3 regions of the Methylobacterium sp. NPDC080182 genome follow, and region 1 is predicted to be linked to each of the others. Evidence: predicted binding sites of a transcription regulator. Region 1 holds the regulator's gene; each other region holds the start of a gene.

Region 1 (7,141 bases):
ACCAGCCGGCCCAGCTGGTGCGCGACGCCCGGGCCCACGGGGTCGAGGTGCGGGGCGTCTGCGTCAACGCCAGCGACTGGGACTGCACCCTGGAGCCGGCCGGGGATCCGGCGCTGCACGCCGTGCGGATCGGTCTGCGCGTCGTGCGCGGCCTGCCCGAGGCCGCGATGCGCCGGCTCGTGCGGCTGCGGGCCAACGGCTACGCCAGCATCGAGGGCCTGCAGGCGTCCCTTGCCCTGCCCCGCAACGCTCTGGAGCGGCTGGCGGAGGCGGACGCGTTCCGCTCGCTCGGCCTCGACCGGCGCGCCGCCCTGTGGATGGTCCGCACCCTGGAGGGGACGTCATCCCGCAAGGCCGCCAAGGCCGATGCGAGCGAGCGCCGCGCCCATCTTCTCGACGCACCCCTGCCGCTCTTCGCGTGGCACGCCGATGACGGCCTGTTCCGGCACGAGCCGGCGGTGGACCTTCAGCCCCTGGCCCCGTCCGAGGCCGTGGCCGAGGATTACGCCGCCACCGGCCTGTCGCTCCAGGGGCACCCGGTCGCGTTCTTCCGGGGGCGGCTCGCCCGGATCGGCGCGATTCCGGCCCGGGCCCATCTCGATCCGGCGCTGCCCCAGGGGGCGCGGGTCACGGTGGCGGGGCTCGTGCTGATCCGCCAGCGGCCCGGCACCGCCAAGGGCGTGGTCTTCCTGACGCTGGAGGACGAGACCGGTATCGCCAACGTGATCGTCTGGAAGACCGTGTTCGAGGCGAACCGCCGGATCGCCATGCAGGCGCGGTTCCTCGCCGTGCGCGGCCGGATCCAGCGGGCGGACGGGGTGGTCCACCTCGTGGCGGAGGGGTTTCGCGACCTCACCGCCGCCCTGCGCGACCTGCGCGAGGCCGGCATGAAGCTGCCGCCCGAGAACACGGATTTCGGCGTGCCCCCGGACCGGCGCGTGTTCCCCAGCCGGGATTTCCACTGAGGCCGGCACTTCGACCGGCCCTCGACCAGCCCCTCGACAGGCCCCGCGCCGCGCGTAGAGTGCGGCGATGTCGAGCTTCGCCGTCCCGCGCCTCCTCCTCGCCGCCTGCGCGGCCCTGCCCCTGCTGGCGCAGGCCGCCCGGGCCGACAGCTGCGACGACCTCACCCGCCAGATCGCCGACGCGATCGGCGGCCGGGTCGGCAAGCGCGCCGGGCCGAGCATCGACATCCGCGTGGCCGGCCCGATCAAGTTCGACGTCACCTGCCGGGCCGAGCCGATCGTTCAGGCGACCTCCGCCGAGCCAAGCCCCTCGGCGACCTTCTTCCGCGACCTGTCGGTGGCCTCCGAGATCCTCGTCGGCCAACCGGCCGCGACCGTCGAGCCGATCATCGCCAGCGCCTACCGGACCGCGCTGGCGGAGCGGCGCAAGTCGTTCATCCAGCAGAACGGCTGGTCGGCCTCCTGCTACACCGACCCGGGCAGCAGCACGATGCGCACCCTGTGCTCGGTGGGGCGTATCCCGCCGGGTTAGGCGCCCTTGACCGGGCGAACCGTCGGCGGAATCCTCGATCTCCGTCGACTCGGCCCTGGCTGCCCATGACGACTCTCAAGACCCCGCCCATCCACAGGACCGATCCCCATCGGGGCTTCCGGGACTTCATCGAGACGCGCCCCGATGAGGAGAAGTGGGAGCTCATCGAGGGCCAGATCGTGATGCAGGCCCGGCCGAGCCTCATCCATCAGGTCGTGGTCGTGAATTTCCAGCGCCTGCTGAACGCGGCTCTGGAGCGGTCGGGCTCGTCGTGGATCGCCATCCACGATCCCGCCATCGACCTCAGGCCGTTCCTCACGGGACACACCTACGTCCCGGATGTCGCGGTCATCGATGCGGCGACCATCGAGCCCGACCAGAACGTGGTCGAGGGCTGTTACCTCGCCGCCGAGATCCTCTCGCCGAGCGATCACCGGAAGCTGCCCGGTACGCACCGGACGAAGATCGACGTCAAGCGCGCGGGCTACGAGGCGTTGCCGCTCTGTCAGGCCGTGCTTCTGATCGAGCAGAGGAGCTGCGCACTGTCTCTTTCCGTGCGCAGCGGTGAGACTTGGACCCGCACCCGCCTCACCGGGGATGATCGTCTGGCGCTCCCCGTCTTCGGCCTCGAGTGTGCCGTGGCCGATCTCTACGCACGCACGCCCGTGGGGCGTGCGTCGGGACCGGGTTGACCCACAAACCATCGAAGGAACCGGGCTGGCCCCCTCCTTGCCAGCGCAGCGAAGCGATCCAGGCGGCGCCACGGTCACCGAACGCGCGCTGCCCCGACGCGCTTCGCCGCGCGATGACGGGGCGGCGTGCCCCGCCGAGCGGCCGCTCAGTATTCGATCACGCCGTCGAGCGCGTAGTGCTTCACGGTCTTCCGGTTGGCGATCAGCTCGTCGACCGTGGGCTCGCCCTTGAGGGCGCGGGCGATGGCGAGTTTCGTGGCCTCGTAGTTGGTCCGGTAGAGGTCCTTCTGGTCGAGGTTGTCGTCCTCGGCGCAGCGCTGATCGAGCCAGATCATGATGATCATGCACAGCTCGTCGAGCCCGTCCTTCGGCAGGATGCCCTCGATGATGCAGTCCACGATCGCGTCGCCGGTGGCGGCCTGGACCACGCCGCCGAGGAGCTCGGCATACTCGGCCGTGTGGATCGTGACCTTGGTGGTCATCATCGTGGCCGGGCGCACGAGCTGGTTGAGGTCGCGCACCACGAACATCCGCGTGTGGCCCTGGACCTGCCCCATCATCGACGCGAAGGCCTGACCGACCGGGCCGCGCACCGAGCCGATCAGCACCTCCGGCATGGCGTCGGTGTACTGGCCCTCGGCCGCCAGCACCGTGGCCTCGCCCGTGCGGAACCAGATCTCTTGCATGTTCGAACTCCACCTGATCGGAGCCCGCGGGAGACATCATCGGCGGCCTCGCGTCAATCGCCCCGAAGCCGGCCCCCATCCCGGCCGCCCCTGCCCTCGCCCGCGCCGCGGCGCGGGCGCAGCCCCGTGCCGCCCCGTGTCGCCGCGATGCGGCCGCCGGCATCCGCGACGGCGCGCATCTTCACCCCTGCGCGGCCTGTGGCCTTGAGGAACGCGGACAGGCGAGGCAGGGAAGACCGGAGCGTGGCTCCGGGAGCGGTCCCGGGCCTGGCCGTTCCGGTGGGCGCGCGGCGCCGTGCCGGGCATGCGGGAGGAACACGATGGCGGAGAGCACGGACCGGGGCTCCGGCTGGAGCCTTCAGGCGAGCGCCGTGCCCGACGGGGTGCGCCTGGAACTCGCCATCGCCGACCTCGGCGGTGCGCCGGTCACCGCCGCGATCGTGCTCGACCGGACGGAGGCCCGGGCCTTCGCCCGCGCCCTGCTGGCCGCCGCCGGCGACGCCGCGGAGCGGACCTTCCCGAAGCCGGGCGCCTGAGGACGCGCCGCCGGCCGGTCAGCGCACGCCGAGGCCCGGATTGCGGCCCGGCAGGCGGGGGACCACGGTGCCGCGCTTCTCGATCGGCGCGTCGCAGGCGTAGGCGAACTCGGTCTTCAGCGGATCGAACACGGTCTCGCCGGTGATCCGGCAATCCTCGCGCACGGTCTCGTCGAGATAGGCCCGGGCGGCGGTGCGGAAGCGCTTCACCCGGGTGGCGCCCGGCTCCGGATCGATCCGGACCTCGCTCAGGTTGCAGCCGGTATACTCGCGCAGTGCGTTGGACACGATCAGCATCCGGCGCAGCTGCCGGTTGTCGTAGACCTCGTAGGGCTCCTTGCAGCCGATCGTGACGACCTGGGGAGTGAGCGCCACGTAGTTCCGCGAGATGTAGGAGAATCCGGTGGTGCAGCCGGCGAGGCCGAGGGCGGCGAGGCCGAGGGGCAGCAGAGCTGCGGGTCGTCGCATCCTCGTCATTCCAAGAGGGTCCCAGCCCGCACCCCGGATCCGCCGCCTTCCCGGCGGGGCGCCGCGATGCATTGAAACGGCTCCGCTTGCGCCGTCAATGCGTTTCTCGACCTTACTCCCGCGGGCGCGCCCGCGGCGCGCCGGGCCGAGCGGTGCCGCTCTTGCGGAACACTTGCGGAACGTTTAACCTGTTCGTGATTTGTTTCGGAGACCGTCACGTGGCGGTCCGCCAAGCCGCGAGTCCCCCGTCGATGCTCACGCGCAAGCAGCTGGACCTCCTGCGATTCATCCAGAGCCGGATGCAGGAATGCGGTGTCCCGCCGTCGTTCGACGAGATGAAAGATGCCCTCGATCTCAAGTCGAAATCCGGCATCCACCGGCTGATCACGGCGCTCGAGGAGCGCGGCTTCCTCCGGCGCCTCCCGAATCGGGCGCGCGCCATCGAGGTGATCCGGATCCCCGAGAGCCTGACCCAGGCCGCTCCGGCGGCTCAGGCCCCCGCCGAGCCGCGCCGCTTCACGCCGAGCGTGGTCGAGGGCGGTAAGTCCAAGCAGCCGTCGGCCCCGGCGAGCACGCGGATGATCGACGAGTCCGGCCGCGCCATCTCGATCCCGGTCATGGGCCGGATCGCGGCCGGTACGCCCGTCTCGGCGATCCAGAACCAGAGCCACGCCATCACCCTGTCGCCGGACTTCGTGGCCGGCGGCGAGCACTACGCCCTCGAGGTGCGCGGCGACTCGATGGTCGAGGCGGGCATCCTGGACGGCGACCTCGTGGTCATCCGCAAGCAGGAGACGGCCAATACCGGCGACATCATCGTGGCGCTGATCGACGACGAGGAGGCCACGCTCAAGCGCCTGCGCCGCCGCGGCTCGTCGATCGCCCTCGAGGCCGCCAACCCGGCCTACGAGACCCGCGTGCTCGGGCCCGACCGGGTCCGGATCCAGGGCCGCCTCGTGAGCCTCGTCCGCCGCTACTGAAGCGGCTCGGCCGGCGCGTCGCCGGGGGCGAGGTCTCCGCCCGGCGCGGCGTCGGCCTCCGGCGTCGCGGCGACCCCGTCCTCCGCGGGGCGGTCGCCCGGCTCTGCGGTGACCGGCCGCGGCGGTCCCGGCCCGCGCCCGGCGGCTGGCTGCCAGGGCACGGCGCGGCCGTCGTCCCGGGCGTAGCGCGCGGCGAAGCCGTCGCCGTCGGTCCGGAGGGCCACGGCCCCGCGGGCGGCGAGGACGCGCCGGTCGATCACCAGCGGCCCCGTGCAGGTGGGCGGCGCCGCGAGGCCCGTGATCAGCACCGCGGCGCGGGCGCAATCCTCCGGGAAGGCCCGCCGGTCCCGGACCAGGGCGACCGCCCGCCCGTCCGGCAGCCGGGCGGTGCAGCCGAGCCGGTCGCAGCGCCCGCTGCCCGACCGGACGATCAGCGCCGCGGGCCGCCGCCCGTCGCCGTCCGCCTTCAGCCACTGCTCGAGGACGAAGCCCGAAGGGCTGCCGAGGGCCGCGAGCCGCCCGTCCGGGCCCCGCACCGCGGCCCCCGCGCCCTGCCGGTCGACGTAGAGGTCGTAGTGGTCGGGCCGGGCCGCGAGGACGAGCCCGAGCAGGACCGGCGGCACGGCGAGCCAGCGCAGGCGCGAGGCCGGCAGCGTCCCCAGCAGTAGGCCGGCGGTCAGCAGGGCCAGCGCCCCGGCGCCGAAGGCCGGCAGCACCAGGACCGCCCGCTCGAACCCGGCGATCCAGTCCGAGATCGCCAGCATCCCGGCCACCGCCTGCCCCATCAGCCACCAGACCGGCCGGTCGAGGGCGAAGGGATAGGCGAGGCAGCCGATCACCGCGGCGGGCATCACCACCAGGGAGACGAGCGGCAGGGTCAGGGCGTTGCCGACGAGGCCGAAGGGCTGGACCGTCTGGAAGTGGTAGGTGGCGAAGGGGGCCGTCGCGACCTGTGCCACCAGGGTCGTGGCCAGGGTCCCGGTGATCGCCGACAGGCCGGTCCCGACGAGCCGCCCGATCCGCCCGGCCCCCGGGCGCACGAGCAGCCGCCCGTCGATCAGCCGCGCGCAGGCGATCAGCCCGGCCACGGCGCCGAAGGACATCTGGAAGCTCGGGCCGAGCAGGCCCTCCGGCTCCCGGGCGAGCGCGATCAGCGCCGCGAGGGCGAGGTTGCGCATCGACAGGGCCGGCCGGTCCACCAGGATCGCGCCCAGCATGATCAGGGTCATGATCAGCGAGCGCTCGGCCGCGATGTCCCAGCCCGAGAAGGCGCAGTAGGCGGTGACGCCGACCATGGCGAAGCCGGCCGCGATCTTCTTGATCGGCCAGAGGAGCGCGCAGAGCGGCACCGCGGCGAGGAGCGCCCGCACCAGCCAGAACACCACGCCGGCGGCCAGCACCATGTGGAGGCCCGAGATCGACACCACGTGGTAGATGCCGGCGGCGCGGAGCGCGTCGTTGGTGGCCGGCCCGATGAGGCCGCGCTTGCCCGTCACCAGGGCCGCCGCCACCGCACCCGCTTGGCCGCCGGCGGCCTCCGCGATCCGGCGCGTCAGCCCGTTGCGCGCCGCGTCGAGCGCAGCGGCGAGCCGCAGGGCCAGCGGCGGCGACCCGGACGGTTCCCGGACGGTGACGGTGCCGATCAGCGAGCCCACCGCGCCGATCCCCTGGAAATAGGCGTCCCGGGCGAAGTCGTAGCCGCCGGGCCGGGCCGCCTCCGGGGGCGGCAGCAGCCGGGCCGTGGCGGCGACGCCGTCCCCGGGACGCGGGATCGGCGTCTTCCGGAACGAGACCCGGACCCGGGCGGGCCGCGCCTCCGGCGCGAGGCCGGCGAAGCTCTCCACCCGGATCACCAGCCGGGCGCCGACCTCGCGCTCGTCCAGGGCCTCGACCGTTCCGACGAGCGGGCCGATCGTGGTGCGGGTGAGGATCGGTGCGGCGACCTGCGAGACCCGCCAGGTCGCCGCCGCGAAGCCGAGGAACGCGGCCGCCACCGCGAGCGCCGCCGCCAGGGCCGCCGGCCGCGCGCCGAGGACGGGGACCGGCGCCAGCGCGAGGGCGGCCGCGATCAGGGGGGCGGCGAGGCTCGGCGCGCCGTCGGCCGCCGCGAAGTAGACCAGGATCCCGCCGCCGAAGGCCACCGCCAGCCAGGGGAACAGCCGGCGCTGCTCGGCCTCGCGGGCGAGGCCGGCGACGACCCAGTCGCGGAGCGCCGGGAGGGCGGCCAGGAGGGCGGCGGGAAGGGCTCGGGCGCGCGGGCCGATCAGCGCGACCGCGCCGTC
Region 2 (7,141 bases), on a different contig from region 1:
GAAGGCAGGACTGGCGCTCATAGTCGGATGCTCATGTCCGGGACTTCGCAGGGTCTGCCGGTCGCGCGTAGGGCGGGGCCGGTTCAGCGCCCGCTCGAGCGGGGTGGTTGTCCCGCCCGGAGAGACGGCAGCGGCGGCGACGGACCGCGGGTACTGCCCTAGCGTGGTGCGCTGCACCGCGGCGATCAAGGGCCGGCGCGGCCCGGGGGTCGCATCGGTCGCATGGCTGTCAGCGAACGCGGGCGGGTCAGTCCGCCAGCGGCACGCCCTGCCCGAACCGCGCCTCGATCGCCGCCGTCAGGCGGTCCAGCATCGTCTGGACAGGGATGTTGGAGGTGTCCACCGTCGCCGGGGCCCGGGCGTAGAGCGGCTCGCGGCTCGCCAGCACGGCGCGCAGCTCCTGCATCGCGGAGGCGTGGTCGCCCGTCGTGGCGAGGTGTCCCTGCTCGCGGACGCGGCTCATATGCTCCTCCGGCCGGGCGCGCAGCCAGATGGTGTAGAACGCCTGGAGGAGCAGATCGTAGGTCAGCGGTTCCGCGACGATGCCGCCGCTCGTCGCGAGGATCAGCGGCCCGGGATGCTCGGTCAGGCGCCGCAAGGCCGCCTGCTCGAGCCGGCGGTAGCCTTCCTGGCCGTAGATCGCGAAGATCTCCTGGACCGAGAGGGCGTTCTCCCGCTCGATCTCGGCGTTGAGCTCCACGAAGGTCCAGCCGAGGCGCTCGGCCGCGAGCTTGCCGAGGGTCGACTTGCCGGCGCCGCGCAGTCCGGTCAACGCCACACGCGGCCGGTTGCTCGATTCGGGCCGACTACCGCCGGACAGGGCCTCCTTGGCGGCGACGATCTGGGCCGGGCTCGCCTGGGCGAGGAGGTCGCGCACCACGGGCCAGTCGGGCAGCGCGTCGTTGCCGGTGATCAGGTCGTCCAGCCGCACACCCATGGCGTTCGCCACCCGCCGCAGCAGGATGATCGAGACGTTGCCCTGGCCGCCCTCTAGCTGCGCGATGTAGCGCTCGGACAGGCCCGAGGTCTGCGATAGAACCTTGCGCGACAGCCCGCGCACGGTGCGCGCGTGCCTGACGCGTCGCCCGAGGTCCGTGAGAAAGAGAGATTCCTGTTCCACGCCGGTCATGGCGCCGTCCGCTTTCCTGCCAGCTCGAAAGCAGAGTCCGTGCCCTGCATGCCTGCCGCTTCGAGATCCATTGCGCTATGGCGTTCCGCCAGACAGGAAGCTGCCTGAGAACGTGCGCGTGTAGACCGGCGTTTCCTGCCCTGAGATCCGTCGTGCGCCACCCGCGTACGGCCGCTATCTCGCGGCGCCGGTCCGTACCGTAACGATCCAACCACGTTGCTGGCGTGGCGCCTATGTGTTGCGGATCGACCCGATGGTCAAGCCTTGGGCATGATCCTTGTGTGGGCAGAAGGCCCGGCCGGGCGGGCGATCGGCGGTCTGCACCCGCGCCGGAGAGGGCGCGCTACTCGACCGGCAGGGCCGTGGCCTCGCGCACCGGCGCGGCGGCCGGAGCGCGCCGCGGCGTCGCGGCGGCGAGCATCTGGAGCGACGGACGGCGCGGCGGCAGCGGCACCTCGACCGCCTCGACTGCCGCCTCGGTGGCCGGTGCCGAAGCGGCCGCGGGGGTCATCGGGGTGGCGGCCGCCGCGGGCTGCGGCGAGAGCCGGAGTTCCGCTATCTGCGCCGGCGAGGCCTCCGCGCTCCCGAGTGCGGTGGGTCGGCGCGGCGGCAGCGGCACCTCCACGGCGGGAACCGAGGCGGCCTGCGGGGCGGCCGGGGTCGCGCCTGCGGCCGGGTCGATGGAGAGGCTGGCGAGTTCGACCGCGGCGCCGGCCAGGGCGGCGGGCCGACGCGGCGGCAGCGGCACCTCGACGGTCTCGGTCGGAACCTCCGCCACGGCGGCGGCCGTCGGCGCGTAGGCCAGGGCGGCCGCGGGGTTGGGTTTGGAGTCGGCGACGCCGCCGCCGAACAGGCTCGCGAGGGCGCTGGCCGACGCCGCCACGGGGGCGACCACCGAGGCGACCTCGGTGGAGATGCCCTGGCGCTTGGCGGCGTAGTAGTAGCCGCGGTTGTAGTACTGGTAGGCCTGGGCGACGTTGCCCTTGGCCGTGCGGTAGGCGCCCGCCAGATAGGCCACGCCATAGCGCAGGTTGGTCTCCGGATCGTACAGGCCGGCGGCGTCGCCGGTGTAGCCCATGCCGCGCGCGGTCGCGTGCTTGATCTGCATGAGACCCAGGGCGCTGCCGCCCTTCGCCCGCGGATTGTAGTTGCTCTCGCGCTTGACCACGGCGTGCACGAAGCTCGCCGGAACGCCGTTCGCCTTCGCCTGCTGCTCGATCAACGCGTCGATATTGTCGCGCGCGCCCTGCCCGAAGGCGGCGGCGGGCGCGACCGCGAGGACGGCGGCCAGGATGAGGCGATGCATTCCGAGACCCGGTGCTGCTTGTTCTGTAGTCAAGCTAGGTCACGGGGAAATGAGGCCGGAAAGCGGCCCCCGTTCGGCAGCCTGTGGGCGGCCGGGGCGACGGGCGTGCTTGTGATCCGCGCGCCACAGGGCGGCGCGCGGACGCGGTCGGCCGGTCTGGGGAGCCGGTCAGGGAAGGATGAAGCGCTCGACCGCGCGGGCGAACCCGTCGGCGTCGTTGCTGTCCGTGACCGCGCTGGCCGCCGCCTGGACGCTCGCCTCGGCATTGCCCATCGCCACGGAGTAGCCGCTCTGCGCGAACATCGGGCGATCGTTCCCGGCATCGCCGAACGTGGCGATCCGCTCGCGCGGGATGGCGAGATGCGCGCTCATCCAGGCGACGAAGCGACCCTTGTCGAGATCGGGCGGCGTCACGTCGAGATAGTACTTCTGCGAGCGGTGGACGGTGGCCCGGCCGGCCAGCGCCGCCGCGATTCGCGTCTCGCAGGCCGCGAGATGGGCGTGGTCGCGGCTGACGCCGACGATCTTGGCGGCCGTACCCATGAGCGTTCCGAGATCCGGCACGACCCGGGGCTCCGCGTCGATCGTGCGGCGCTCCAGGTCGGTGTAGGGACCGTCCGGGTCGCGCAGGCACCACGCGCCGTCGGCGAAGACCCAGACGTCCAGCCCCTCGGCCAGGAGCCGGTCGAGGGCCGCCCGGGCCGCCGGCTCCGGGATGGTCCGCTCCTCGATGATCGACAGGTCCGGCCGGACGACGCTCGCGCCGTTGAAGGCCCCCATCGGCAGGTCGAGGCCGAGCTCCGCCACGAGGCTCCGCAGCCCGATCGGCGGCCGCGCCGAGGCGATGCTGAAGCCGATCCCGGCCGCGCGCAGGCGGCGGACGGCCGCCACCGTCGCTGCCGTCAGGCGCTTGTCCCCGGTGACCAGGGTGCCGTCGACGTCCGAGATCACCAGGGCGATCCCCGCGGCCTTGCCGGTTCCTGCAGTCATCGCGTCACTCTCCACCCGGATCCCGGCGCGCCGCGGTGGCGAGTTCCGCCACGACCCGGTCGGCAATCGCCTCGGGCGGCTCGAGGATCCCGACGGTGATCGGGTGCTCGTCGGGGCCCGGGACCTCGAGGGTCGCGAACTGGCTGTCCAGGAGATGCGGCGACATGAAGTGACCCTGGCGTTCCGCGAGACGCCGCGCGATCAGAGCCTTGTCGCCGTCGAGGTAGACGATGCGGACCCGCCGGCTGCCCCGGGTGAGGACGTCCCGGTACGCGCGCCGGAGCGCCGAGCAGACCACCACGCCGGACTCGCCGGCGTCGAGGCGCTGCTGGATCCAAGTCGCGATCCGGGCTAGCCACGGCGCGCGGTCCGCGTCGTCGAGGGCGTGGCCCGCGTGCATCTTCGCCACGTGCTCCGGCGCGTGGAAGCTGTCGCCGTCCACGAAGATCCAGCCGAGCTTCTCGGCGATCAGCGCCGCCACGGTGCTCTTCCCGGACCCCGAGACGCCCATGACCACGAGCACCTGAGCGGCCGTCCCGGCATCGAATGGCGAGTCTGATTGGGACGTCATCCGGACCACCGTGGCTCCGAGGCGCGCCGGGGCGCCGCGCGTCACGATCATGCGGAGCGCGCGCGCGGAAGGGAAGATCGCCGCGCCCGACGTTGCCGCCGTGTCGGCAGGAACCGTCGCGGCGCGGGCCGCGTTGACGACCCAGAACGCGAACATTTAGGGAACATGAGTCGCATGGCTGCCACCACCGCGAAGGCGACGTCGAAGGCCGATCGGGATTCCGGAGCGCGCCAGGATGCGCACCAGAACGCGCCGGAGAACCCCAAGACCGACCCGAAGGACGTGTCGAACCAGATCAAGGATCCGGACCAGTGGACCACCGGCGGCGAGCCGATGACCGGCGCGCAGGCCTCCTACCTGAAGACGCTCTCCGAGGAGGCGAAGGAGCCGAAGGCGTTCGATCCCGACCTCGACAAGGCCGAGGCCTCCAAGCGGATCGACGACCTGCGCCACAAGGCCGGCCACGCCTGAGCCGTCGCGGGCGCGCCCTCGCCGGGCGCGCCCGCCGCGCGGCGCGGTGCATATCCCGCCCGGAATCAGCCCGATGCCCTGTTTCAGACACTTCGTTAAGCCGGCGGCAAGCGCGGGCCGGTAACAGCCTTCCGAGCGCGTGAGGCCACGCGGACGGCGGGACGGGAAGGCGCGTTCGACTATGGATGAGCCGGGCGGCGACGGGGCGGGGCGGCGCGCGGTGCGATCCCGGGCGGCGGCCGCCCTGACGGATCGGATCCCTGTCGCGGCCGCGCGCTTCGCCCGCGACGTCCGCGGATCCACCGCGACCGAGTACGCCCTGCTCGGGGGCCTGATCTTCCTCGTCGCGGTCGGCAGCATCCGCTACTACGTGTCCCGCGTCAGCGCCGTCTACGGCGACATCACCGCGGCGGTGACCCAGGGTCAGTGAGCGGATCGCGCCGGGGCCGTGCGGCCCTGGAGTCGATGGGGCGACCCGTTACCGTCGACAGCGCCCGGATTTGTGTCCCGATATTTCAGCAGCGCGCGCTGCGCCCGGCATTCGTCGTCCCTGTGCCCCGAAAAAGCTGTGCTTAACGAGGATGACTTAGCAGTCTCGGTCGTGGCGGGCGGAGTGTGGCTCACCCGCTACGGACACCTGGGCCGCTATGGGCTAGGCACGGGCTCGGCAATACCGATGGGCAACATCTGGATGCGCAAACTTCCCCTCGTCCTGCTCGCCGTCACGGCGATGTCGGGCTGCACGTACCTGCCCGCGGCGGGTCCGACGGCGAGCGCGATCCAGGCCGGGGCCGAGGTCGCCACGGCCGACGGCGGGATCCTTGCCCGCTACGAGATCATCGACGTCACCCCCTCCGTGGTCGAGGCCCTGCGCGGCCGCCCCCTCGACAGCCTGCTCGCCTCCTTCGGCGACCATCGCCCCTCCTCCGAGCCGGTGATCGGCATCGGCGACATGGTCTCGGTCTCCGTCTGGGAAGCCGGATCCGGCGGCCTGTTCTCCGGACCCCTCGTCGCCGACCGCTTCTCCGCCGGATCCAAGTCCGCCCTCATCCCCGAGCAGCCCGTCGGGCGCGACGGCGCCATCTCGGTGCCCTATGCCGGCCGCATCAAGGTCGCCGGCCGCCGCACCCAGGACGTCCAGGCGCTCATCGAGAACGAGCTCGCCGGCAAGGCCATCCAGCCCCAGGTGCTGGTCTCGGTCACCCGCCCGATCTCCCAGGCCGTCACCGTCACCGGCGAGGGCGCCGCCGGCGCCCGCCTGCCGCTCTCGGGCCACGGCGACCGCATCCTCGACGTCATCGCCGCCGCCGGCGGCAACCGCGCGCCGGTCAACGAGACCTTCGTGCGGCTCTCGCGCGGGCCGGTGACCGCGACCGTGCCGCTGACCACGGTGGTGTCGAACCCCAGGGAGAACATCTACCTGCGGCCCAACGACGTGCTGACGCTGGTGCGCGACCCGCAGACCTTCATCGCGGTGGGCGCGCTGGGCAACAGCACCGAGCTGCCGTTCCAGGCCGACGGCATCACGCTGGCGCAGGCGCTGGCCAAGGCGCGCGGCCTGTCGGACTTCGCCGCCGACCCGGCCGGGACGTTCATCTTCCGGTTCGAGCCGGCCAGCGTCGTGCGCCGGCTCAGCCCCGGCTCGAAGCTTCTGGGCACGCCTCTGGTGCCGGTGGTCTACCGGATCGACATGCGCGACCCCAACAGCCTGTTCGTGTCCCAGGCGTTCCGGATGCGCAACCGCGACCTGATCTACGTGTCGAACGCCCCCTTCACCGAGGTCCAGAAGGTCCTCACCGCCTTCAACGGCGTCACCGGACCGGTCGCATCCGCCGCGACGGCCTACGCCTACGCCAAGTAGGGACCAAGTCGTCGACAGGACCGCCGCGGAAAAAAATCGCGTTTCGCCGCGTCCTCGCGTATGGGCACTGGGTGCGGGGCGGGATCGAGGCTACGGAGCCGCATCCGCCGTCGCGCCGACGTGTCGCGCAAGGATGCCCAGAAGAGCCCGATGAAGATCGGACGTTTCGTCCCCGCCCACGGGCCGCTCCGGCCCGCGCTGATCGCCCTGAGCCTGTGTCTCGCGCTCCTGCCCGCCACCCAAGCGGTGGCCGACGTGGTGGTCGGCGTCGCGGTTCCGCGGTCTGGTCCCTACGTGGCGGTCGGCGAGCAGGTTCTGCGCGGCGTCGAGGCCGCCGCCCGGGACGCCAACGCCATGGGTGGCCTCGACGGCCAGCCCGTGACCCTCGACGTGCAGGACGATGCCTGCGACTCGAACACCGCCATGGCGGTGGCCAACCACTTCGTCCGGTCGAACGTCCGTCTCGTCGTCGGCCATGTCTGCTCCAACGCCTCCATCGCGGCCTCCGACATCTACGCCCAGAACGGGGTGGTGATGATCACCGCGGCCTCGGTGGCGGCCCGGCTCACCGACCGAGGGCTGCCGAACATCTTCCGGGTCTGCGGCCGCGACGACGACCAGGCGCGCCTGTCCGCCGCCGTGCTGGCCGAGCGGTTCCGCGACCGGAAGATCGCGCTGATCCAGGACCAGACGCCGGCGGCGCGCAGCCTCGCCGCCGCCACCAAGGACAACCTCAACCGCATCGGCGTGAACGAGGCGCTGTTCCTGTCGTTCTCGCCGAGCGACGCCGACGACGCCGCCCTGGTCGACCGC
Region 3 (7,141 bases), on a different contig from region 1:
CGGCGAGTAGAGCGGCACGATGAACCGGATCCAGCCGTCGGTGGAGTAGTTGTCGCGGGTGCGGCCGAACGCGTTGGTGTACTGCGCGCCGGTCACGACGTCGCGGGCAACGTAGGCCTGGACGGTGAAGATCTTGAAGTCGTAGCCGATGAGACCGCCGAGGGCGAACCGGCCACGGTTCCCGGCCGCGGCGCTGGCCTGGCTGATGTCGAAGTTGTAGGTGCCGTAGGCGATCGGGCCGATCTCGAAGTTGCCGAACTTCTTGGTCGCCGTGAGGTCGAAGTTCAGGGCGTCCGACAGGCGGATCGGGCCGATGGCGGCGCCGACCTGGCCGGGGAAGCGGCCGGGCGAGTCGTAGATGTTGGCGGTCAGGTTGGCGGTGATGTTCCAGCCGTCACCCGTGTAGCTGCCGGCGATGCCGAAGCGGTAGGTGTTGGAGGAGAGCTGCGGCAGGACCGGGGTGGCCGTCGTGCCGTTCGCGGTGATGATCGAGCCGCGGTCGCCGTTCAGGTCGTTCAGGTAGGCGCCGCCGAGCAAGCTGACGCCGAAGTTGTTGCCGAGGTCGAAGGCCCAGATGCCGCCGACGAAGGTGCCGACGTTGATCGAGATGTCCTTGTTGCGCACGCCCGCCGGGTTGCGGGTGAAGGCGAACACGGTCGGGGGCGCCACGAGCAGCTCGACGCGGCCGCCGAACGGCACGAACGGGGTCGACCAGACCAGGACCGGGATGTTGACGGCCGTGTCGGGCGAGTTCGGCGCGTCGGTGCGGCGATAGGTGAACGTGTTGATCGCGTAGAGGCCTTCCGGCAGCGGCGCGCCGACGGCGAGGCCGACCTGCTCACCGGGAACCGTCGTGGTCTGCGCCTGCGCGATCGTCGAGGTCATGCCGACCGTGAGCGCGACCGTGCCGGCCGCGAGCCAGTTCTTCATCATTTTCTCATTCCTTCCCAAGGTCATACGGCGTCCGTCCCGCATTCGGCACTTCCCTGCCGGTCTGCTCGCCTATCGCGGCTGCCGGCTTCGGACCTGCCGAGCGCCCCCACGGAGCCTGCCCGTCTCAACGTCTGCGACTATTCTACAGAGACCTGCGGAAAGACAGTGGAATGCTCGCCGAAACGCCACAACCGGCCGAACCGTTGCGCAAAAGCCGCATTTTTGCGGCGATGCAACACTGTCCACAGACCCTGCTCGGATCGCGGTTTCGGCAAAATATCGTTGAACGGTCAAGCTGTTGCCGGCCCGGGCCGCGGGAGAATCCGGCAAAGGCGGGAAGGTGATCGGGCAGGCCGCCGGTCCGGACGCGCGGGCCGGGATCCGGCTCCGAGCCGGTCGGCGGCGGGTCCGGAGCCGGATCCGGCCGCTCGAATCACCGTCCGCGGGCGCGGGGTCCGGCCGAGACCCGGCAGAAACTGCCGCGCCGGCCCGGGAGCGGGTGATCCGTCGCGTCGGACCCGCGCCCGCACTGCAGGGGCGGGGGCGGGGGCGCGTCCGGCACGGACGCCGGTGCGTGTGATGCCCGCCCCCGGAAGGTCCGCCCCCCTCCGCCGCCGCGCTACTCCGCGGCGCGGCCGCGGCTCGCGGGTGAGGCGGGCCGCCGCTCCAGCACCTCGCGCAGGAACCGGCCAGTATGGCTGGCCTTGGCGCGGGCGATCTCTTCCGGCGTGCCCTGCGCCACCACCCGGCCGCCGCCGTCGCCGCCCTCGGGACCCATGTCGATCACCCAGTCGGCGGTCTTGATCACTTCGAGGTTGTGCTCGATCACCACCACGGTGTTGCCCTGGTCGACCAGCTCGTGGAGCACCTCCATGAGCTTGGCGACGTCGTGGAAGTGCAGGCCGGTGGTCGGCTCGTCGAGGATGTAGAGGGTGCGGCCGGTGGCGCGCTTCGACAGCTCCTTGGAGAGCTTCACGCGCTGCGCCTCGCCCCCCGACAGGGTGGTGGCCTGCTGGCCGACATGGACGTAGTGCAGGCCGACCCGCTTCAGGGTCTCGAGCTTGTCGCGGATCGCCGGCACCGCCTTGAACAGCTCGGCCGCCTCCTCGACGGTGGAGTCGAGCACGTCGGCGATGGACTTGCCCCGGTACTTCACCTCCAGGGTCTCGCGGTCGTAGCGCTTGCCCTTGCAGACGTCGCAGGTGACGTAGACGTCCGGCAGGAAGTGCATCTCGATCTTGATGACGCCGTCGCCCGAGCAGGCCTCGCAGCGCCCGCCCTTGACGTTGAACGAGAAGCGCCCGGGCTGGTAGCCCCGCGCCTTGGCCTCGGGGAGGCCCGCGAACCAGTCGCGGATCGGCGTGAAGGCGCCGATATAGGTGGCGGGGTTCGAGCGCGGCGTGCGGCCGATCGGCGACTGGTCGATGTCGATGACCTTGTCGAGGTGCTCCAGCCCCTCCAGCCGCCCGTAGGGGGCCGGGTGCTCCAGGGCGCCGTTCAGCTTCTTGGCGATGGCCTTGTAGAGGGTGTCGATCACCAGGGTGGACTTGCCGCCCCCCGAGACGCCGGTGATGCACGTGAAGGTGCCGAGCGGGATCTCGACGTCCACGTCCTTGAGATTGTTGCCCCGCGCGCCGAACAGGCCGAGCTTGCCCTTCCGGCCCTTGCGGCGGGCGGTCGGGGTGCGCACCGCCATCGCGCCCGTGAGATACTTGGCGGTAAGCGAGGCGGGGTTCGCCAGCACCTCCGCGGGGGTGCCCTGCGCGATGATCTCGCCGCCGTGGATGCCGGCGCCCGGGCCGACATCGACCACGTAATCGGCCTGCAGGATCGCGTCCTCGTCGTGCTCGACCACGATCACCGAGTTGCCGAGGTCGCGCAGGCGCTTGAGCGTGCCGAGCAGCCGCTCGTTGTCGCGCTGGTGCAGGCCGATCGAGGGCTCGTCCAGCACGTAGAGCACGCCGGTCAGGCCGGAGCCGATCTGCGAGGCGAGGCGGATGCGCTGGCTCTCGCCGCCCGAGAGCGAGCCGGAGCCGCGGGCGAGCGTCAGGTATTCCAGGCCGACATCCACCAGGAAGCTCAGCCGGTCGCGGATCTCTTTCAGGATCCGGACCGCGATCTCGTTCTGCTTCGCGGTCAGCTTCCCGGGCAGGTCCGAGAACCACCGGTGCGCCTCGGAGACCGAGAGGGCGGTCACGTCGGCGATGTCCGCCATGGCGACCTTCACGGCCAGAGCCTCGGGCTTCAGCCGCTTGCCGCCGCAGGCGGCGCAGGGCGTCTCGCTCATGAAGCGCCCGATCTCCTCCCGCACGGCGTCCGAGTCGCTCTCCTTGTAGCGGCGCTCCAGGTTCGGGATCACGCCCTCGAAGGGCTTGTTGACCGTGTACTTGCGCAAGCCGTCGTCGTAGGCGAAGCGCACCGCCTGCTTGCCCGATCCGTAGAGCACGATGGCGCGGGCCGTCTCCGACAGGCTCTGCCAGGGGACGCCCGTCTTGAAGCCGAAATGCTCGGCGAGCGCCTCCAGCGTCTGGCCGTAATAGGGCGAGGTCGACTTCGCCCAGGGGCCGACCGCGCCGCGCTTCAGGCTTAAGCCAGGGTCGGAGATCACCAGCTCGGGATCGATCCGCATCTCGTGGCCGATGCCGCTGCAGGTCGGGCAGGCGCCGAACGGGTTGTTGAACGAGAACAGCCGCGGCTCGATCTCCGCGATGGTGAAGCCCGAGACCGGGCAGGCGAAGCGCGACGAGAAGGTGACGGTCCGCGGCGCCTCGCCCTCGGGGGCGTCGGCGAACACGATCTCGGCGACGCCGTCGGCGAGTTCCAGCGCGGTCTCGAAGGATTCGGCGAGCCGCGAGCCGATATCGGCCCGGACCACGATCCGGTCGACCACCACGTCGATGTCGTGCTTGAACTTCTTGTCGAGCTTGGGCACATCGTCGATGGCGTAGTATTCGCCGTTCACGCGCAGCCGCTGGAAGCCTTTCTTCTGATATTCGGCGATCTCCTTGCGGTACTCGCCCTTCCGCCCGCGGACCACGGGCGCGAGCAGGTAGAGCCGGGTCTTCTCCGGCAGCTCCAGCACCCGGTCGACCATCTGCTGGACGGTCTGGCTCTCGATCGGCAGGCCGGTGGCCGGCGAGTAGGGGATGCCGACCCGCGCCCAGAGCAGGCGCATGTAGTCGTAGATCTCGGTCACCGTCCCCACGGTCGAGCGGGGGTTCTTCGAGGTGGTCTTCTGCTCGATCGAGATCGCCGGCGACAGCCCGTCGATCTGGTCGACGTCGGGCTTGGACATCATCTCCAGGAACTGGCGGGCGTAGGCCGAGAGCGACTCGACGTAGCGGCGCTGCCCCTCGGCGTAGATCGTGTCGAAGGCGAGCGACGACTTGCCCGAGCCCGAGAGCCCGGTGAAGACCACGAGCTTGTCCCGCGGGATGGTCAGGTCGACGTTCTTGAGATTGTGCTCCCGGGCGCCGCGGATCGCGATGACCCGCCGGTCCTCGACGGGGGCCGGCGCGGCGTCGAACAGGGCCTCCAGCTTGGCGTCGATGGCGGCTTCGGTCCGGGCCGCGGGCGCTTCGCCCTTCGCGCGGGCCGGTTTGGGCAGGGCTGCCTTCGTCGAGGCTGCCTTGAGGGGCGTCTTGGGAGCGGCTTTGGCGGCGCCGGCGCGGCTTGCGACACGACTTCCAGCTTGGGCTTTGGCCATGAGGGCGGCGGTCTTTCGAGGCGTCGACGCGGTCAGAGTCGGATTTCGCGCGCGGGCCAGCCGCCGCACCGGCCTCATGTCGAGCCCGAGGGGGCTCACGGCAAGATGCGGCCGGCGGGACGCAGGCCCGTCATGCGCCGCCCTTGCTAGAACGAAACGCGTACGTCGGCAACCGCTCGGTGAACGCGCCGCCGTCTCCGCGGGCGCAGCGCGGCGGCCCCGATGGCGCCACACGGACGAGGCGCGCGCCGGGCTCCCTCCGCTGCGCGGGACGACGCGGTGCAGCCAACGGCCGCGATCAGAGTCCGGCGGCCCCAGGTTCGCCGTACCTTGATTCGCCAAATTTCGGGATCCGCCAAACCTCGGGATCCGCCAAACCTCGGGTTTCGCCAAACCTTGGCCCACCTTCGGTGTTGCACCGCGGGGGCTGAGATCCACGTCGCCGAATCCTGCCCTCAGATCCACATCCCGACCCGTATCGATGCCAGCGCTCGACCTGACCGCTCCGGTCGCCATCCCCGGGGCCGACGACCGGACCGCGGCCCGGCAGAGGCTGTCCACGCGGCTGCTGTTCCTGATCGTGGGCATCGCCAACGCCACCTGGGCGCCCCTGGTGCCGCTGGTGAAGGACCGCGCCGGCCTCGACGCGGCCGGGCTCGGCCTGCTGCTCCTCACCTTCGGCGTCGGCTCGCTCCTGGCGATGCCGAGCGCCGGGGCGGCGGCCGCGCGGCTGGGATACCGGCCGGTCCTGCTCGCCGGGACGCTCGCGATCGGCCTGGCCCTGCCGGTCCTGGCCCTGGCCTCCGGGCTCGTGCCGCTCACCGGGGCGCTGCTGCTGTTCGGGGCCGGGATGGGGGCGGTGGACTGCGTCATGAACCTGCAGGCCGTCGCGGTGGAGCGCGCCGCCGGGCGCCCGATGATGTCGGGCTTCCACGGTCTCTACAGCCTCGGCTGCATCCTGGGGGCGCTGCTGGCCAGCGTCCTGATGGGCACCGGCCTGGGCGCCGGCTGGAGCGTGCTGATCCTGGTCGCCGGCATCGTGGCCCTGTTCGCGGCCGCCTGGCCGGGCATCCTTCCGGCCGGCGGGACAGGGGGAAGCGGCGGGCCCGCCTTCGCGCTGCCCCGCGGCCCGGTGCTGGTGCTGGGCCTGCTCTGCTTCGTGGTGTTCCTGACCGAGGGCTCGGCCCTCGACTGGAGCGCGGTGTTCCTGATCCAGCAGCGCGGGCTCGATCCGGCCTGGGCGGCGCTCGGCTACGCTTCCTTCTCGGTCACCATGACGGCCGGCCGGCTCGGCGGGGATGCGATCGTGGCCCGCCTCGGCCGGCGGCCCGTGGTGATCCTCGGCGGCCTGCTGGCGGCGGCCGGCCTCGCGCTCTCGGTCGTCATCCCGGCCTGGGAGGCGGCGCTCGCCGGCTACGCCCTGGTCGGGGCGGGCTGCGCCAACATCGTCCCGGTCCTGTTCACGGCGGCGGGGCGCCAGACCGCGATGCCCGCGCGCGTGGCGGTGCCGGCGGTGACGACGCTGGGCTATGCCGGGGTGCTGGCGGGGCCCGCGCTGATCGGCTTCGCCGCGCAGGCGCTCGGCCTGCCCGCGTCCCTGCTGATCGTGGCGGCGCTGCTCCTCGGCGTGGCGGCGGCCGGCCGGTCCCTGCGGGTGTGACCCCTCACGCCTCGGCGTTGCGCGCCATGAAGGTGGCGGGCGTCCCGTCCTCCGGGTTCACGAAGACGATGTCGGTCGGCGCCCGCCGGGGCGTGTCGATCGACAGGAACACCACCGGGTCCCCGGGCTCGAGCGCCGGCATCGCGTGGACCGTGCCCTTCTCGAAGAACAGGAGCTGGCCCGGGCCGAACGCCGTCTCGGCGGCCGGATCGCCCAGCCAGACCCGGCCCCGGCCCGAGAGGCAGTAGAGGTACTCGTCGCAGGTGGCGTGATAGTGCGGCGGGGTCGGCCGGTAGACCCGGAACACCCGGGCGCTCGCCGCCTCCCGGTCGGTCAGGTAGGTGTCGACCAGGAGGGTCTCGGCGCTGTCGGGCAGACCCGCCGCCAGCGCCGTCACGTCGAAGAGGCCGCTCCCCGCCGCGTCCGCCATCACGCCCTCCTCAATCGGAAAACCCTTCGAGCACGATCTTCCCCCTGGCGCGCCCGCTCTCGACCAGCGCGTGGGCGCGCCGCAGGTTCGCGGCGTCGATCCGCCCGTAATGCTCCCCCAGGGTGGTGCGCAGGCGCCCGGAATCAACGAGGCGGGATATCTCGTCGAGGAGCGCACCCTGGGCGGCGATGTCGGCGGTGGCGAACATTGAGCGGGTGAACATGAACTCCCAGTGCAGCGACAGGCTCTTGCGCTTGAGGAGCCCGACGTCGAGGCGCTCCGGATCGTCGATCAGGGCGAGGCGGCCCTGCGGGGCGATCAGTTCCACGATCGCGGCGAGGTGGGCGTCGGTGTTGGTCGTGGAGAAGACGAGGCCCGGCGCGCCGATCCCCAGGGCCGCCACCTCCGCCGC

Evidence for each region. Region 1 encodes LexA, which represses DNA repair genes until DNA is damaged. Its sites were predicted from a motif close to TGTTCNNNNTGTGTTCNG; they were not measured.
Region 2: a site for LexA is predicted at 4,145-4,162, ahead of ACQKQD_RS30615 (DUF3072 domain-containing protein). Genes of this name have one in related genera too.
Region 3: a site for LexA is predicted at 4,787-4,804, ahead of uvrA (excinuclease ABC subunit UvrA). Genes of this name have one in related genera too.

The regions. Positions count from the first base shown of each region.
Region 1 is NZ_JBNNWO010000003.1:299,184-306,324, reverse strand. Features, by position in the region: gene ACQKQD_RS07505 (error-prone DNA polymerase) at 1-965, shown strand, start outside; gene ACQKQD_RS07500 (hypothetical protein) at 1,033-1,497, shown strand; gene ACQKQD_RS07495 (Uma2 family endonuclease) at 1,563-2,189, shown strand; gene fae (formaldehyde-activating enzyme) at 2,336-2,875, opposite strand; gene ACQKQD_RS07485 (hypothetical protein) at 3,196-3,411, shown strand; gene ACQKQD_RS07480 (hypothetical protein) at 3,430-3,879, opposite strand; gene lexA (transcriptional repressor LexA) at 4,131-4,859, shown strand; gene ACQKQD_RS07470 (ComEC/Rec2 family competence protein) at 4,853-7,141, opposite strand, start outside.
Region 2 is NZ_JBNNWO010000027.1:33,834-40,974, forward strand. Features, by position in the region: gene cysE (serine O-acetyltransferase) at 1-21, opposite strand, end outside; gene ACQKQD_RS30595 (helix-turn-helix transcriptional regulator) at 248-1,129, opposite strand; gene ACQKQD_RS30600 (lytic transglycosylase domain-containing protein) at 1,473-2,435, opposite strand; gene ACQKQD_RS30605 (Cof-type HAD-IIB family hydrolase) at 2,604-3,425, opposite strand; gene ACQKQD_RS30610 (gluconokinase) at 3,430-3,996, opposite strand; gene ACQKQD_RS30615 (DUF3072 domain-containing protein) at 4,171-4,467, shown strand; gene ACQKQD_RS30620 (hypothetical protein) at 4,649-4,897, shown strand; gene ACQKQD_RS30625 (polysaccharide biosynthesis/export family protein) at 5,159-6,328, shown strand; gene ACQKQD_RS30630 (branched-chain amino acid ABC transporter substrate-binding protein) at 6,479-7,141, shown strand, end outside.
Region 3 is NZ_JBNNWO010000023.1:53,537-60,677, reverse strand. Features, by position in the region: gene ACQKQD_RS29410 (transporter) at 1-933, opposite strand, end outside; gene uvrA (excinuclease ABC subunit UvrA) at 1,553-4,639, opposite strand; gene ACQKQD_RS29400 (MFS transporter) at 5,121-6,299, shown strand; gene ACQKQD_RS29395 (cupin domain-containing protein) at 6,304-6,729, opposite strand; gene ACQKQD_RS29390 (zinc-binding alcohol dehydrogenase family protein) at 6,740-7,141, opposite strand, start outside.